Regions from separate parts of the Cupriavidus sp. genome, predicted to be linked through region 2. Evidence: predicted binding sites of a transcription regulator. Region 2 holds the regulator's gene; the other holds the start of a gene.

Region 1 (8,233 bases), on a different contig from region 2:
GTTGACCAGGAATGCGCCAATGATCGGGCCAATCAACGTGCCGCGTCCGCCCACCGCTACCCACACCGCCATCTCGATCGAGTTGGCCGGCGACATCTCGCCCGGGTTGATGATGCCCACCTGCGGCACGTACAGCGCACCGGCAATGCCGCACAACACGGCCGAGAAGGTCCACACGAACAGCTTGTAGCCAAGCGGGCTGTAGCCCGAGAACATCACGCGCATCTCGGCATCGCGCACGGCCGTGACCACGCGGCCCAGCTTGGACGTGACGATGTAGCGGCATGCGATGAAGCCGGCCACCAGCGCCAGGAACGTCAGCACGAACAGCGCGGTACGCGTTTGCGGTGCGGCCACGGCAAAGCCGGCAATGCGCTTGAAATCGGTGAAGCCGTTGTTGCCGCCGAAACCGGTCTCGTTGCGGAAGAACAGCAGCATCGCCGCATAGGTCATGGCCTGCGTGATGATCGACAGGTACACGCCCTTGATGCGCGAACGGAACGCGAAGTACCCGAACAGCCAGGCCAGCACGCCCGGCACCAGCACCACCAGCAGCAGCGCGTAAGGCAGGTGCTCGGTGCCATGCCAGAACCACGGCAGTTCCTTCCAGTCCAGGAACACCATGAAGTCGGGCAGGTCGCTCTTGTAGACGCCTTCACGTCCGATCGAGCGCATCAGGTACATGCCCATCGCATAGCCGCCCAGCGCGAAGAACAGGCCGTGTCCGAGGCTCAGGATGCCGCAGTAGCCCCACACGAGGTCCAGCGCAATGGCGGCCAGCGCAAAGCACATGATCTTGCCGATCAGCGTCAGCGCGTAGGCCGACAGATACAGTGGATGGCCTTCGGGCAACACCAGCGCGCAGATCGGCACGCCGATCGCCACGACCAGGGTCAACGCCACCAGCAACGTCCACACCCGGCCCGAGAACAATGGCTGGCGCTCAGGCACCGAGAGGCGGAACGCCTTGCCGGATTTCGATTGAAAGCTGCTCATGTCAGGCCTCCGCGCTGCGCCCCTTGAGCGCGAAAAGTCCCTGCGGGCGCTTCTGGATGAAGAGCACGATCAGCACCAGGACAAAGATCTTGGCCAGCACCGCACCGTAGAACGGCTCGATGAACTTGTTGATGATGCCCAGGCCGAACGCGCCGACGATGGTGCCGGCCAGTTGGCCCACCCCGCCCAGCACCACGACCATGAACGAATCGATGATGTATGCCTGCCCCAGGTCGGGGCCGACATTGCCGATCTGCGACAGCGCGCAGCCGCCCAGCCCGGCAATACCGGCGCCGAACGCAAACGCGTAGCTGTCCACCTTCCACGTACGCACGCCCACGCAGGCCGCCATGGTGCGGTTCTGCGTCGTGGCGCGCACGAACAGGCCCAGGCGCGTGCGGTTCAGCACGGCCCACGCCACGGCCACCACGCCGAGTGCAAACAGGATGATGACCACGCGGTTATACGGAATCACCAGCCCGGCCATGGCCTCGAAGCCACCGCTCATCCAGACCGGGTTGGCCACCTCCACGTTCTGTGCACCGAAGATCGTGCGCACGGCCTGCATCAGCAGCAGGCTGACACCGAACGTAGCCAGCAGCGTTTCGAGCGGACGGCCATAGAGATGGCGCAGCACGATCCGTTCGAGCGCGAATCCGACCACGCCCGCGGCCAGGAACGACGCCGGCAGCGCCGCCACGAGATACCAGTCGAACGCGTTCGGTGCATAAGCGCGGAACAGCGTCTGGACCACGTAGGTGGCATAGGCCCCGATCATCAGGAACTCGCCGTGCGCCATATTGATGACGCCGATCAGTCCGTAGGTAATGGCCAGGCCCAGCGCGGCCAGCAGCAGCACGCTGCCCAGGCTCAGGCCGGCAAACAGGTTGCCGAGCAGATCGGCGCGACGCTGGTCGCTACGCAACTGGTCGATTGCCTTTTGCGCGGCCACGCGCACGCCTTCGTCGGCTTCGCGGTACTTGCCGGCATCGTCCTTCTCCACCAGCGGCATCAGCTTCTGGCGCGATTGCGGATTGCTGTCCTTGCCCAGGATGCCAATGGCTTCCAGGCGCGCGTCGCGCGTGGCATCGGTACCCTGTGCCAGCACCGTATTGGCCCAGATCACGTCCAGGCGCATGCGCAGGCCCGCATCGGCTTCGGCCTTGCGCGCCGCTTCGACGGCATCGCGCGAGGCGCTTTCGGGCTGTTCGAACAGCGTGTTGATGGCCTGCGTGCGTACCGCGATGTCCGGCGACTGCAGCAGCAGGCTGCTCGCGGCACTGTCGACGACGGCCCGCAGGCTGTTATTCAATGTCAGGGATTCGAGTTCGCCGGCCTTCACCGTCACAGGCTGGCCCGTGATCGCATCGAAGGTCTTGTCGCCGTCCTGGCGCACCATGCCGACCGAGGGCGCGTATTGCAGCGCATCGTCCTGCAGCGCCTTCAGGATCGGGCCGGCCTGTTCGGCGGGCGCCTGCGTGACCTTGGCCAATGCGGCGGTCTTGGCGTCGAAATCGTCTTCGGCCAGCGGCTTCAGGTCCGCCTGCGTCAGTGGCGTAGCCGCCCACAGCGGGGCCGCGGCCAACAGCAGCGCGGCAAGCATGGCGCGCAGCCATGACGGGATGGATCGGTGCATTCAGGAGCCTGGTGTGGCGCGATGATTCGCGTCTTGTGTTCGTCTCTGGGTTGCTCCCCTCTCCCGCTGTGCGGGAGAGGGGTTGCATAGCCAAGGCTATCGGCTGGCTTAGTTGCCGCCGACCTTGTCGGCCTTGCCTTCGTTACCCGCGATGAACGGGCTCCACGGTTGTGCACGGATCGGCTTCGGCGTCTTCCAGACCACGTTGAACTGGCCGTCACCCTTGACTTCGCCGATCATCACCGGCTTGTAGAGGTGATGGTTGTCGCCCATCGTCAGGGTGAAGCCGTCCGGCGACTTGAAGGTCTGGCCGTACATGGCCGCGCGGACCTTGTCCACATCGGTCGTACCGGCCTTCTTCACGGCCTGGGCCCACATATGGATGCCGACGTAGGTGGCTTCCATCGGATCGTTGGTCACGCGCTTGTCGCCGCCGGGCAGGTTGTTGGCCTTGACCCAAGCCGCCCATTGCTTCTTGAACGCATCGTTCTCAGGATTCTTGACCGACATGAAGTAGTTCCATGCGGCCAGATGGCCCACCAGCGGCTTGGTGTCGATGCCGCGCAGTTCCTCTTCACCCACCGAGAACGCCACCACCGGCACGTCCTTGGCCTTCAGCCCGGCGTTGCCCAGTTCCTTGTAGAACGGCACGTTCGAATCGCCGTTGATGGTCGAGATCACGGCCGTCTTGCCGCCCTGCGAGAACTTCTTGATGTTGGCGACGATGGTCTGGTAGTCGCTATGGCCGAACGGGGTGTAGACCTCTTCGATATCCTTGTCGGCAACGCCCTTGCTCTTCAGGAACGCGCGCAGGATCTTGTTGGTGGTACGCGGATAGACGTAGTCGGTACCCAGCAGGAAGAAGCGCTTGGCACCGCCGCCTTCCTTGCTCATCAGGTATTCCACGGCCGGGATCGCCTGCTGGTTCGGTGCCGCGCCCGTGTAGAACACGTTCTTCGACATTTCCTCGCCTTCGTACTGCACCGGGTAGAACAGCAGCGCGTTGGTCTCTTCATAGACCGGGAGCACCGACTTGCGCGACACCGATGTCCAGCAACCGAACGTCACGGCAACCTTGTCCTTGGTGATCAGCTGACGGGCCTTTTCGGCGAACAGCGGCCAGTTCGACGCGGGGTCCACCACCACGGGCTCGAGCTTGCGGCCCAGCACGCCACCGCTCTTGTTGATCTCGTCGATCGTCATCAGCGCCACGTCCTTGAGCGACGTCTCGGAGATGGCCATCGTGCCCGACAGCGAGTGCAGGATGCCGATCTTGATCGGTTCCTTGGTTTGCGCCATCAGCGGGCTGGTACCGATCATCGCCGCGGCGGCTACCGCCGACAGCTTCAGCATGTCACGTCGTTTCATTGCAGCTCCCAGTTCGTCCAGTTTGTCGTGTGTGATTAGGGACTACGCACCCCGGGTGATGCTTCTGCAACTAGCGTGCCATGGCTGGGGGCAACGGCGACGTGACAAATCGGCGAAGGGAAGAATGCGACGCACCATGTCGGTGCCAGGCTGGTGAAGCCCGATGAAGGCGGCTGTGCACCGGCAGCGTGCATGGCAACGAAGCGGTGCATGCCGGGGTGCGATCGGTGCCGTGCGCACCGTTCGAATGCCACTTGTCCGGCAAGCAAAAAAAAACGGGACCCCTGGGGGTCCCGTTCTTCAACAGCATGCGAGGAAGCTTACTTCGACATCCACGGCATCATGTTGGCGTTCATGTTGTGCATGATCCAGAGCGAACCGGCCAGCACGATGAACAGGATCAATACCGTGAACAGCAGCGCCATCACGTTCCAGCGCTGGCCGTCGGTACCGTCCAGGTGCAGGAAGTACTTCAGGTGCACGATGATCTGGACCACGGCCATGCCGAGGATGATCCAGAGCGTGGTGGCACGATCGATCGAGCCGTCCATCACGATCTTGAACGGGATCACGGTCAGGATCACTGCCAGCACGAAGCCGATCACATACGACTTGACGCTGCTGTGGCCATGCGACGCGCCGTGGGCGGTCGTAGCGTGTTGCTGTGCCATTTACATTGCTCCCATCAGGTAGACGACGGTGAACACACCAATCCAGACCACGTCCAGAAAGTGCCAGAACAGGCTGAGGCAGTTCAGGCGCTTGGACACGGCCGGGGTCAGGCCCTTCTTCGACAGCTGGTACATCAGCACCAGCATCCACACCATGCCGCTCGCCACGTGCAGGCCGTGAGTACCCACTAGCGTGAAGAACGACGACAGGAACGCGCTGCGGCTTGGGCCGGCGCCTTCATGGATCAGGTGCGCGAATTCGTTGATTTCCATCGCCATGAAGCCGGCGCCAAGCAGGAACGTCACGAACAGCCAGAACATCACGCGGCCCTTCTGCTGGTTCTGCAGCGACACCATGGCAAAGCCATAGGTGATCGACGAGAACAGCAGGATGGCGGTTTCCACGAGCACGTAGTTGAGCTCGAACAGCTCCTTGCCCGACGGGCCACCCGCCACTTCGCCGCGCAGGACGGCGAACGCGGCGAACAGGCACGCGAACAGGATGCAGTCGCTCATCAGGTACAGCCAGAACCCGAAGATCGTGTTCTCGCTGGTGTCGTGATGGGCGTGGTCGTGCGCCTCGTCGTGCGAGTGCGCATGCGCGGGGGCTTGCGCCCCAAAGCGGTCAAGAACTTCTGTCGACATGGTTATCAGCCCTGGGCAGCAATGCGCTGCTGATAGCGCGTTTCGATTTGCTCGACCTCGGAGGCCGGCACGTAGTAGTCGATGTGGTCATCGTTGGCGCGGCGGATGAACGCCACCACCATGCCCACCAGGCCCACGGCGGCAAGCCACCAGATGTGCCAGACCAGCGCGAAGCCCAGCGCCAGGCTCCAGGCACCCATGTAGAAGCCGGCAGCCGTGTTCTTCGGCATATGGATCTGCTCGAAGCCGTCGGTGCGCATGGTCTCGCCACGCGCCTTCATGTCGGTGAACGCGTCCAGGTCACGCACCACCGGGGTGTGCGCGAAGTTGTAGAACGGCGGCGGCGACGAAGTGGCCCATTCCAGCGTACGGCCACCCCACGGGTCGCCAGTCACGTCGGCCAGCTTCTTGCGGTCGCGGATCGACACCACGATCTGCAGCACCTGGAAGAAGATGCCCAGCGCCACGAACACCACGCCCACCACGGCCAGATGCAGCCAGGGCGTCCATTCCGGGTTGTTGGTGTGGTTCAGGCGACGGGTCATGCCCATCAGGCCCAGCACGTACAGCGGCATGAACGCGAAGTAGAAACCGACGATCCAGCACCAGAACGCGCACTTGCCCAGGCGTTCGTTCAGCTTGAAGCCGAACGCCTTCGGCCACCAGTAGGTGATGCCGGCCAGGTAGCCGAACAGCACACCGCCGATGATCACGTTGTGGAAGTGGGCGATCAGGAACAGGCTGTTGTGCAGCACGAAGTCGGCAGCCGGCACGGCCATCAGCACGCCGGTCATGCCACCGATCACGAACGTGATCATGAAGCCCAGCGTCCACAGCACCGGCGACGTGAATTGCACGCGGCCACGGTACATCGTGAACAGCCAGTTGAAGATCTTCACGCCGGTCGGGATCGAGATGATCATCGTCGTGATGCCGAAGAACGCATTCACGTTGGCGCCGGAGCCCATCGTGAAGAAGTGGTGCAGCCACACGATGAACGACAGCACCATGATCGCGCTGGTCGCGTACACCATCGACTTGTAGCCGAACAGCTTCTTGCCCGAGAACGTGGCAATGATTTCCGAGAAGATGCCGAATGCCGGCAGCACCAGGATGTAGACCTCGGGGTGGCCCCAGATCCAGATCAGGTTCACGTACATCATGGCGTTACCGCCGCCATCGTTCGTGAAGAAGTGCATGTCGAAGTAGCGGTCCAGGCCCAGCAGTGCCAGCGACACCGTCAGCACCGGGAAGGCGGCCACGATCAGCACGTTGGTGCACAGCACGGTCCAGGTGAACACCGGCATGCGCATCAGCGTCATGCCCGGGGCGCGCATCTTCAGGATCGTCACCAGGAAGTTCACGCCGGTCAGCAACGTGCCCAGCCCTGAGATCTGCAACGACCAGAGGTAGTAGTCCACCCCCACGCCAGGGCTGTAGTCCAGGCCCGACAGCGGCGGGTAGGCCAGCCAGCCGGTACGCGCGAATTCACCAACGCCCAGCGACACGTTCACCAGCAGCGCGCCGGCCACGAACAGCCAGAAGCTCAGCGTGTTCAGGAACGGGAACGCCACGTCGCGCGCGCCGATCTGCAGCGGCACCACGAGGTTCATCAGGCCCGTCATCAGCGGCATGGCCACGAAGAAGATCATGATCACGCCGTGGGCCGTGAACACCTGGTCATAGTGCTCGGGCGGCAGGAAACCGGTGGCGCCATTGGTGGCCACCGCCAGTTGGGTACGCATCATGATCGCGTCGGCAAAGCCGCGCAGCAGCATGATCAGCGCCACCAGCGAGTACATGATGCCGATGCGCTTGTGGTCGACCGAGGTAATCCACTCGGTCCACAGGTAACCCCACTTCTTGAAATACGAGATCGCACCGAGCAGCGCCAGCCCGCCAAGGGCGACGGCGGTCAGTGTGACCATGATGATCGGCTCATGAAACGGAATCGCCGACAAACTCAATTTGCCAAACATCATTGCTCCTAGATTTGCGCGCCCACGGCCGGCGTGGCCGGCGTGGTCAGGGACACACGCTCTTCGCCGAGCGTGTTACGCGACGTGCAGACCGGACCGCCATCGAAACCTTCGCGGGCGACCGCACGGCCGTCGTGGCCCATGTACTGGTGCAGGACACCGGTGAACAGACCGTCTTCGACGCGGCCGAAGTACGTCACCGGTTCTGCCTCGCTCGGCTTGGCCAGGACCTTGTAGTCCTCCGAAGCGAGCTGTTTGCTGGACGCGCGCACCTGCTCCACCCACTTGTCGAACTCGAAGTTCGACATGGCGATGGCCTTGAATTTCATGCCCGAGAAGCCGCCGCCGCTGTAGTTGGCGGACATGCCGTCGAACGTGCCGGCTTCATTGGCGATGAGGTGCAGCTTGGTTTCCATCCCGGCCATGGCGTAGACCTGGCTACCCAGTTGCGGGATGAAGAACGAATTCATGATCGAATCCGACGTGATCTTGAAGTTCACCGGGGTGCCGACCGGCAGTGCCAGCTGGTTGACCGTCGCGATCTTCAGTTCCGGATAGATGAACAGCCATTTCCAGTTCATCGCCACGGCTTCGACGGTAACCGGCTTGACGTTCGATTCGAGCGGCTTGTACGGGTCGAGATCGTGCGACGACTTCCAGGTGATGATGCCCAGCGCGATGATGATCAGGCACGGGATCAGCCATACCACCACTTCGATCCGGGTCGAGTGCGACCAGTCGGGATCATAGGTGGCCGACTTGTTGCTGGCGCGATACTTCCACGCGAACACGATCGTCAGGATGATCACTGGTACCACGACCAGCAGCATCAGCCAGGTGGCAATCAGGATGATGCCCTTGATGTCCACGCCGACCTGCCCTTTCGGGTTCATCAGCGCGAAGTCGCAGCCGGCCAGCAGGAGCAGGCCAAGGCAAGG
Region 2 (8,233 bases):
CCAGCAGTTCAAGCTTGCAGTCGATGACATCGTCGGGCAGCAATTCCGCCTCGGCCACCAGCAGGCCGTCGTCCCGCGTGGTACGCGATAGCACCCGAAAGCGCTGGCGGCCGCGCGTCTCGATCAGCAGCACGCCGAGCTGCTCCATATTGCAATCGACGATTTCCGCCAGGCAGCCGATTTCCTCGGGCTCCGTTGTGTGGCCAGGGCGTGCCACCTCTTCGCCACTGGCGATCAGGCAGACGCCGAATGGCGTGGTGTCGCGCATGCAGTTGCGCACCATGTCGACGTAGCGTTTCTCGAAGATGCGCAGTGGCAGGCGGCCGTCGGGAAAGAGGACCGTGTTCAGCGGGAACAGCGGCAGCGCATCCAGGGTGGGCGAGGTGGGTGCGGTGTCGGCGGAAAGTATCGACATGCGAATGGCCGCTCCAGTAGCGGGACGGCGCCAGCGCGCCACCCCTCAAGCCCGCGTGTCAGCCGGCAGCGGCCATTTCGCGGTGTCTGACCAGCACATTACCATGGGCCCGGAAATAGTTGGCGAGTCTTTCCGCGATGAAGACCGAGCGATGCTGCCCACCGGTGCAGCCGATGGCCACCGTCAGGTAGCTGCGATTGTCGGCAATGAAACTCGGTAGCCACTTCTCGACGTAGGCGCGGATGTCCTCGGCCATGGCCAGCACCATGGGCTGGCTCTGCAGGAAGTCGATGACCGGGGCGTCGCGTCCCGTGAGCGGACGCAATGCCAGGTCGTAATACGGATTGGGCAGCGAGCGCACGTCGAACACGAGGTCCGCGTCGCTGGGCACGCCGTGCTTGAAACCAAACGATTCGAACAGCAGCGTCAGCGGCTGGGATTCGTTGTCGGGGCCGCTGCGGATCAGTTCCTTGATCCAACTGCGCAGCGTGTTGGTGCGGACATTGCTGGTATCGATACGGTGCGCGGATTCGGCCAGCGGACTGAGCAGCTCGCGTTCCATCTCGATGGCCTCGATCAGCGAGGTATCGTCCGGGGCATCCGATCCGGTGCCCGATTCCACCCGTGTCGATAGCGGGTGGCGGCGGCGTGTCTCGGAATAGCGCTGCACCAGCGCGTCGGTGTTCGCGGTCAGGAACAGCACCTGGACGTGATGCTTGGCCGACAGCTCGCGCACGGTATCGGGCAGTCGGGCCAGCGATTCGCGGCTGCGAATGTCGGTGGCCACGCCAAGATGCGAATAGCCCTGGTCGGCCAGGTAGGTGGCAAGCTCGGGAATGAACTGGGCTGGCAGGTTGTCGACGCAGTAGTAGCCTGCATCTTCCAGGACGTTCAGGGCGACCGACTTGCCGGAGCCGGAAATTCCGGTGATAAGAATGATCCGCATAGCGACGCAAGGATAGCACCGCAAGGTGGCCGCGTCATGACAGCCTGTTGCAAACAAAAATGGCGAATCGCATGCGATTCGCCATTCATTGGGGGGAAACCTTGTTGTCCCGGTGCGATCAGGCGGCCGGTTTGGCCGACAGGCAGTCGCTCATGGATTTCTTGTAGTCGTCGCCCTTCTTGCCCTTGTTCTGCTTGCTGCAGGCGGACATCTTGTCCTGCTGGGTCTTCGGTTCGGCGGCGGCCGGCGCGGTGCCCGACAGGCAGTCGCTCATGGACTTCTTGTAGTCGTCACCCTTCTTGCCCTTGTTCTGCTTGCTGCAGGCCGACATCTTTTCCTGCTGGGCGGTCTTGCCCGCAGCGGGAGCCGGGGCCGAAGCACCCTGGGCAAACGCGCCCGTGGCAAACAACGGGGTCACCAGCACACACATCGCGATCAGTTTTTTCATGCTTCTCTCCTGGCTGTGGAAAAACATCGTGGCCGCGCGCCATTGTCTGGATGCTGCAAGCTGGCTGGCGGTACCGCACTGGGCTCGATGCCCATTACAGCACAAAACGGTAAGCGGCCATAGGCCGTTGACGCGACGCATGCTGGGGCTTGTAAGCAATTGAAAACCGCGATTGAGACGCGCCAATGAAAAACGCCCGTCCTGGCCGGGCGGGCGTTGGTGCGGCAGGCGGGGCGGCTTGCGGACCGGCGTGCGGACCGGCGATACGGGTGCTTAAAGCAGTCGTCCCTGGCCGCGCGACACCACATCGGCCTGCATGGCGGCTCGCTGGCGGTCCATGAAGTCACGCAGCGTGTCGATACCGCGCAGGCGCAGGATCGTATTGCGCACGGCGGCTTCCACCAGCACGGCAAGGTTTCGGCCAGCCGCCACCTGGATCTTGACCATGTGGATCGGCAGGCCGAGCACGTCGAGGTATTGCGAGTCGAGCGGCAAGCGCTCGAATTCGCCGTCATTGCGACGTACCAGCTGCACCACGAGCTTGAGCTTCATCTTTCGGCGCACCGCGGTTTCACCGAAGATGGTCTTGATGTCGAGCAAGCCAAGGCCACGCACCTCAAGCAGGTTCTGCAGCAGCGGCGGGCAGCGGCCTTCGATGAAATCGGGGCCCAGGCGCACGAAATCCACGGCGTCGTCGGCCACCAGGCCATGGCCGCGCGAAATCAGTTCCAGGCCCAGTTCGCTCTTGCCCAGGCCCGATTCGCCCATGATCAGCACGCCCATCCCGAGGATGTCCAGGAACACCCCATGCATGGTCACGCGCGGTGCCGAGATGCGCGACAGGTACAGGCGCAGGTGGTCGATCACAGCCGCGGAGGACACCGGGGTGGTGAACAGCGGCGTTGAGGACCGCGTGCAGCGCAGTTCCAGGTCGGGCGGCGGTTCCATGCCGTCGGCCACTACCAAAAACGGCGGCTCGAGCAGGATCAGTTCGCCCATCTGCCGCTTGCGCGGTTCGTCGTCGAGTCGCTGGTAGTAAAGGATTTCGGGCTTGCCCAGCACCTGGATCCGGTTCGGGTGGATCAGGTTCAAGTGGCCGACCAGATCCGCGGCCGAGGTGGCTTCGCGTGCGAATTCCACATCGAAGGCACGATCGGCCCCTTCCAGACCTGCGACCCACGACAGTTTGATGTCGGCTGCGTTGTCGTCGAAGATCGACTGCGAGGTGACGCCGGTGAGTTCCATGCGGGATGACTTTCTGGGATGGGGCGGGGATGGCTTCAGGCGGCCTGCGCGGCCAGCCTGCACATCATGGGTGCCATTCGGTAAGCAACTGGTGGACAGCCTCGGGCGTGGGCAGCGTGGCCAGGCCTTCGCGCATTTCCCGGTCCGACAGCAACTGGGCAATTTCCGAAAGAATTTCCAGATGCTGCTGCGTTGCCTGTTCCGGCACCAGCAGGAAGATCAACAGCGAGACCGGCTTGCCGTCGGGCGATTCGAAAGGAATCGGTTCCGCCAGGCGCATGAAGCCGGCCAAAGGCTGCTTGAGGCCCTTGATGCGGCCGTGCGGAATGGCCACGCCAGCACCGAGGCCGGTCGAGCCAAGCGATTCGCGTGCGAAAAGGTTGTCCGTGACGATGGCTCGGGCCACGCCATGGTTGTTCTCGAACAGGAGCCCGGCTTGCTCGAAGACCCGCTTCTTGCTGGTGACGGTGACGTCGAGGTGGATGTTGCCGGGTGGCAGCAGTTTGGCCAAACGATTCATGGGCGATGCACGAGAAGTCTGAGTGGCAAGCCGGCGCGCATGGACCAGCCCGCCGAGTTGGGGCAAACAGGATATTGAGTGCTATGAAGACGCCCGCATTGGAGCGTCCGGCCATTATAGAGCAGGGCTGCCATGCACTTGTGCATTGCAGCGCCGGCGCCGCGGGTGGTGCCGCGAACTTGCCGACCGGTGTGCCCACCCGGAGTCGCCGCCGGCATCGTACGGTCGTTTGCCGCACGGTATGCCAGGCCGGTACATCGGGACCGTTCTGCCTGTGGTTTTGTATGGCGCAGCATACACCGAGCGGCGCGCCTTGCGAACACCCCCGGCCAAATCTAATCGCGGCGAGCGTGGCGTCAAGGTAACGAGCCGCGTGGTGGCTGCCCGGCACCGGAGCATCAAAAAAGCCGCGCAAATGCGCGGCTTTATCTCTTCTTATCGATCCTCTCAGGGAGCAACCTTCAATGGGTTGCCGCCTTATTGTTGCTGTAGCTGCTCAGCGGCCATCTGATACTTGACCGCTTCCCGGTCGTGCCCTTGCACGCGGTCCTTGTAGCGGATCACTTGCCGGTCGAGCTTGTCGACCAGAGAGTCGATCGCCGCATACAGGTCTTCATGATGCGCTTCGACGAAGATGTCCTTGCCCTTGAGATGCAGATTGATTTCCGCGTACTGACGCCGGTCCTTTTCCTTGTGGTTGTCGACAGATAGCAGCACGCTCACGCCAATGACCTGATCGAAATGCCTGACAATCCTCTCCAGTTTCGTTTCCACATACTCACGCAGCGGCGGCGTGATGTCGAGGTGGTGTCCACTGATCTTGAAGTTCATAGCGCTTCTCCTTCTGAAAGAGCCGCACCAGGCAGGCGGTTGCGGCTCGGCTACAAAGACTTGCGGAGATTGACTGCGGGGATTTTCAGCGCTTCGCGGTATTTGGCCACCGTGCGGCGTGCGACCACAAAGCCCTGTTCGCCCAGCAATTCGGCGATGCGGCTGTCGGAAAGGGGATTCCTGGGGTCTTCGGCTCCTATCAGTTGCTTGATCAGCGCGCGGATCGCCGTGGATGAGGCCGCGCCGCCCGTCTCCGTGGAGACGTGGCTACCAAAGAAGTACTTCAGTTCGAAAGTACCCATTGGCGTGGCCATGTATTTGTTCGTGGTCACCCGGGAAATGGTCGACTCATGTAAACCGAGTGTATCGGCTATTTCCCGCAAAACCAAGGGGCGCATTGCTATTTCCCCGTGCGAAAAAAAGTTCTTCTGACGTTCGACAATTGCCTGCGCCACACGCAGGATCGTGTCGAAACGCTGCTGAATGTTCTTGATGAGCCACCGCGCTTCCTGCAGCTTCTGCTGCAGTCCTGCGGCACCCGCTTCTCCTTTTGCACCGCGCAAAATCTGCGCGTACATGTCGTTGATGCGCAGGCGTGGCATCACGTCCGGATTGAGTTGCGCAATCCAGCCGCTACCGCTCTTGCGCACGAACACATCCGGCACCACGAAATCTGCTTCCGGACGGCTATACGCATGTCCTGGATACGGTGCCAGCGAGCGGATCAGATCATGCGCCGCCTTTAATGCTATTTCGTCAACCTGAAGCGCTTTCTTGAGCCGCGTGTAATCGCGCACGGCAAGCAGTTCCAGATGATGATTGACGATCGACAATGCCAGTTCGCGCTGCGGATGCTTGAGTCGTCGCAGTTGCAGGCTCAGGCATTCCGCGGCATTGCGTGCGCCCACGCCGGGCGGATCAAAGCTCTGCAGCAGCGTCAGGATCGCCTGCACTTCATCGACTTCGAACTCGAGTTCTTCCGGGAGTTCCGTGCAGATTTCCTCGAGTGACGCCCCGAGGTATCCGTCGTCGTCGAGCGATTCGATCAGGAAGATCGCCAGGCCCTTGTCGCGCGTGGAAATCTTCAGCGGCGTGAGCTGCTCCATCAGGAACTCGCGCAGCGTGGGATCGGCATCGCGCAACTGCATCGGCGTCTTCTCGTCCTCGTCGCCTTGCGGGCGGCGCGCGAAATCGTCGAGGCTCCAGTCGTTGCCATAGTCCTCGGTGCCGGAATCGCCAAAGCTGTCCTCGTCGCCGCCGGCGGCGCCTTCGGCACGATCCTCGCCATTGGACTGCGGTTCGGCGGGCGCCGGGGCCGGCGCGGTCTGCAGGTTCACCGAACCGTCCGCCGCCACGCGCAGCGGGCTCTCGATCCAGTCGTTCTCGCGTTCGAGCAGCGGGTTTTCCGTCAGCGCCTGCTCCACTTCCTGCTGCAACTCCAGCGTGGAGAGCTGCAACAACCGGATCGATTGCTGCAGTTGCGGCGTCAGGGCCAGATGCTGGGAAAGTCGGAGCTGAAGCGATGGTTTCATGCGACCTATTCTATGCGCATCTTTCCGTTGTTGGAACGGAAATTGCTATCGCAATCAGCTATCGCTGTGACGCCGTGATCGACAACGGCTAGTTGACGAATCGCACGGTTCGGCGCATGTCCCGTAGGACATCGCCATCAGGCGTTACATGCGGAAATTCTCGCCCAGGTAGACGCGTCGCACGGATTCGTTGGCGATGATTTCCTCGGGCTGGCCGGCAGCCAGCACGGTGCCTTCGCTGATGATGTAGGCGTGGTCGCAGATGCCCAGCGTCTCGCGCACGTTGTGGTCGGTGATCAGCACGCCGATATTGCGTGCCTTCAGGAAACTGACGATGCGCTGGATTTCACCCACCGCAATCGGGTCCACGCCGGCGAACGGTTCGTCCAGCAGGATAAAACGCGGCGACGAGGCCAGCGCGCGCGCAATTTCCACGCGGCGGCGCTCGCCTCCGGACAGCGACAGTGCCGGGTTGTTGCGCAAGTGGGCGATCTGCAGGTCGTCGAGCAGGGAGTCGAGCCGGCGATCGATCTCGGCCTTTGGCAACGACTTGCCTTTTTCCACCTGCAGTTCCAGCACCGCGCGGATGTTCTCTTCGACATTGAGCTTGCGGAATACCGAAGCTTCCTGCGGCAGGTACGACAGCCCCATGCGGGCGCGTTCATGAATGGCCAGCCCGCTGATGTGCTGGTCGTCGAGCACGATATCGCCTTCGTCGAGCGCCACCAGGCCCACGATCATGTAGAACGAGGTGGTCTTGCCGGCGCCGTTCGGACCCAGCAGGCCCACCACCTCGCCGCTCTTCACGTCGAGCGACACATCCTTGACCACCGTGCGGGTGCCGTAGCGCTTCTTCAGGTGTCGCACGACCAGCGTGCTGCTGTCGGCGCGGACGGCGGACGCGGGGGACGAGGCGGAGGCTGCGAGCGTGGCGGAATCGTTCATCGGGGACTGGCTGGGAGTAAGGCGTTCAGGGCTTGGCGGGCGTGGTGGATGGCTTGAGGTCCAGCGGCGCGCCTGCGGCGGCTGGTGCGCTGGCATCGGCGCGCGGCGACAGCACGGCGCGCACGCGGCCGGACGAGTTGCCCCCCGTGGTGTTGCTGTCGCCGCCGGTGGCCGTGTAGAACTCGTTGCGGCTGTCGTAGGTGATCAAGGCACCGCGGATCTCGTCGATGATCTTTGCACCGACGCCGGAGACGCGCGCCGCACGGGCGTGGCCAATCAGCTTGTTGATCTCGGACTTCCCGTCGTATTCGATACGGTCGCCCCAGCCGTCGATGTATTCATCCACGCCGTCGCGCTTCTGGCGGATATAGGCCTGGCGGCCCGGCTTGGCCGTGGCGATGGCGTACTGGTAGCCCTCGGGGTCGGTGCGCAGTTCGGCCGCATCGGACTTCAGCACCATCGTGCCCTTGGTCAGCACCACGTTGCCGGTGAGGTTATAGATCTGCTTGACGTCATCGTAGCTGGCGTTGTCGGCCTCCAGCACCAGCGGCTTGCCCTGGTCGGCGCGCTCGGCAAACGCCGGCGCGGCCAGCGTCAGGCCAAGGGCGGCGGCGGCCAGAAGGGCGGGCGCGATGCGGCGACAGGACAATGTCGTCAGGGATGCGGTCATGTTAGGCGAGTGGTGAGGTAAGGACTGCGGCCTGGGCGATGCTGCCTGCCCGGCGGATTATTGGGTCTTGGGCTGTCCCGGCGAGTTCATGATGATGGTGCCCCGCACGTTGCCCAGCAATTGTACTTCGCGGGTGACGTTGTTGAAGATCAGGCCATTGGCCGTCATCACCGACGGACCGCGCGTGAGTTGCACCGGCTTGTCGGTCTTGACGATGTCGTCGTTGACCAGAAGCTGGAAGTATTGCGACGCCGCGGTCATGCGCGGGTCCTTCGACACATCCGCTCCGGCCTGGCGCACGATGAACGCGTTGCCGTAGAGATCGATCACCGAGCCTTCGGCGTTCATCACACCCCGGTTGGCATTGGCCGTCACGGGCGGGCGGTCCGGCTCGTAGGCGCGCATCGCCGGCGTGGTCACGTCGTAGGTCTGGTCGTCTTCGTAATGGACCATCTTCACGCCAGTGAAACGCATCTTGGTGGAGCCATCCTCGGCCAGTTCGGTGGCCGAGAAACGCTCCATCCAGTAGTCTGGCTCGTGGCGCTTGGCGCTCGACTTCTCGGCATCCTCGCGCGGCGAGTTCAACTGCACCAGCCAGAACGTGCTGCCGGCGACGATCGCCATCAGCAGCAGCGGCAGCAGCCGCATGATCAGGCCGGTGAGTCTGGACAGGAAGTCGGG

The links. Region 2 encodes sigma-54, which starts transcription at its own class of promoters, with help from an activator protein. Its sites were predicted from a motif close to TGGCANGNAANCTGCTTT; they were not measured.
Region 1: a site for sigma-54 is predicted at 4,064-4,081, ahead of urtA (urea ABC transporter substrate-binding protein). Genes of this name have one in related genera too.

The regions. Positions count from the first base shown of each region.
Region 1 is NZ_DBHKYV010000006.1:168,355-176,587, reverse strand. It holds gene urtC (urea ABC transporter permease subunit UrtC) at 1-996, opposite strand, end outside; gene urtB (urea ABC transporter permease subunit UrtB) at 998-2,632, opposite strand; gene urtA (urea ABC transporter substrate-binding protein) at 2,741-4,000, opposite strand; gene cyoD (cytochrome o ubiquinol oxidase subunit IV) at 4,321-4,671, opposite strand; gene cyoC (cytochrome o ubiquinol oxidase subunit III) at 4,672-5,316, opposite strand; gene cyoB (cytochrome o ubiquinol oxidase subunit I) at 5,322-7,295, opposite strand; gene cyoA (ubiquinol oxidase subunit II) at 7,304-8,233, opposite strand, start outside.
Region 2 is NZ_DBHKYV010000001.1:273,983-282,215, reverse strand. It holds gene ACO550_RS01290 (LON peptidase substrate-binding domain-containing protein) at 1-415, opposite strand, end outside; gene rapZ (RNase adapter RapZ) at 474-1,361, opposite strand; gene ACO550_RS01280 (PsiF family protein) at 1,480-1,809, opposite strand; gene hprK (HPr(Ser) kinase/phosphatase) at 2,083-3,054, opposite strand; gene ACO550_RS01270 (PTS sugar transporter subunit IIA) at 3,119-3,574, opposite strand; gene hpf (ribosome hibernation-promoting factor, HPF/YfiA family) at 4,052-4,405, opposite strand; gene ACO550_RS01260 (RNA polymerase factor sigma-54) at 4,456-5,937, opposite strand; gene lptB (LPS export ABC transporter ATP-binding protein) at 6,082-6,882, opposite strand; gene lptA (lipopolysaccharide transport periplasmic protein LptA) at 6,908-7,552, opposite strand; gene lptC (LPS export ABC transporter periplasmic protein LptC) at 7,610-8,233, opposite strand, start outside.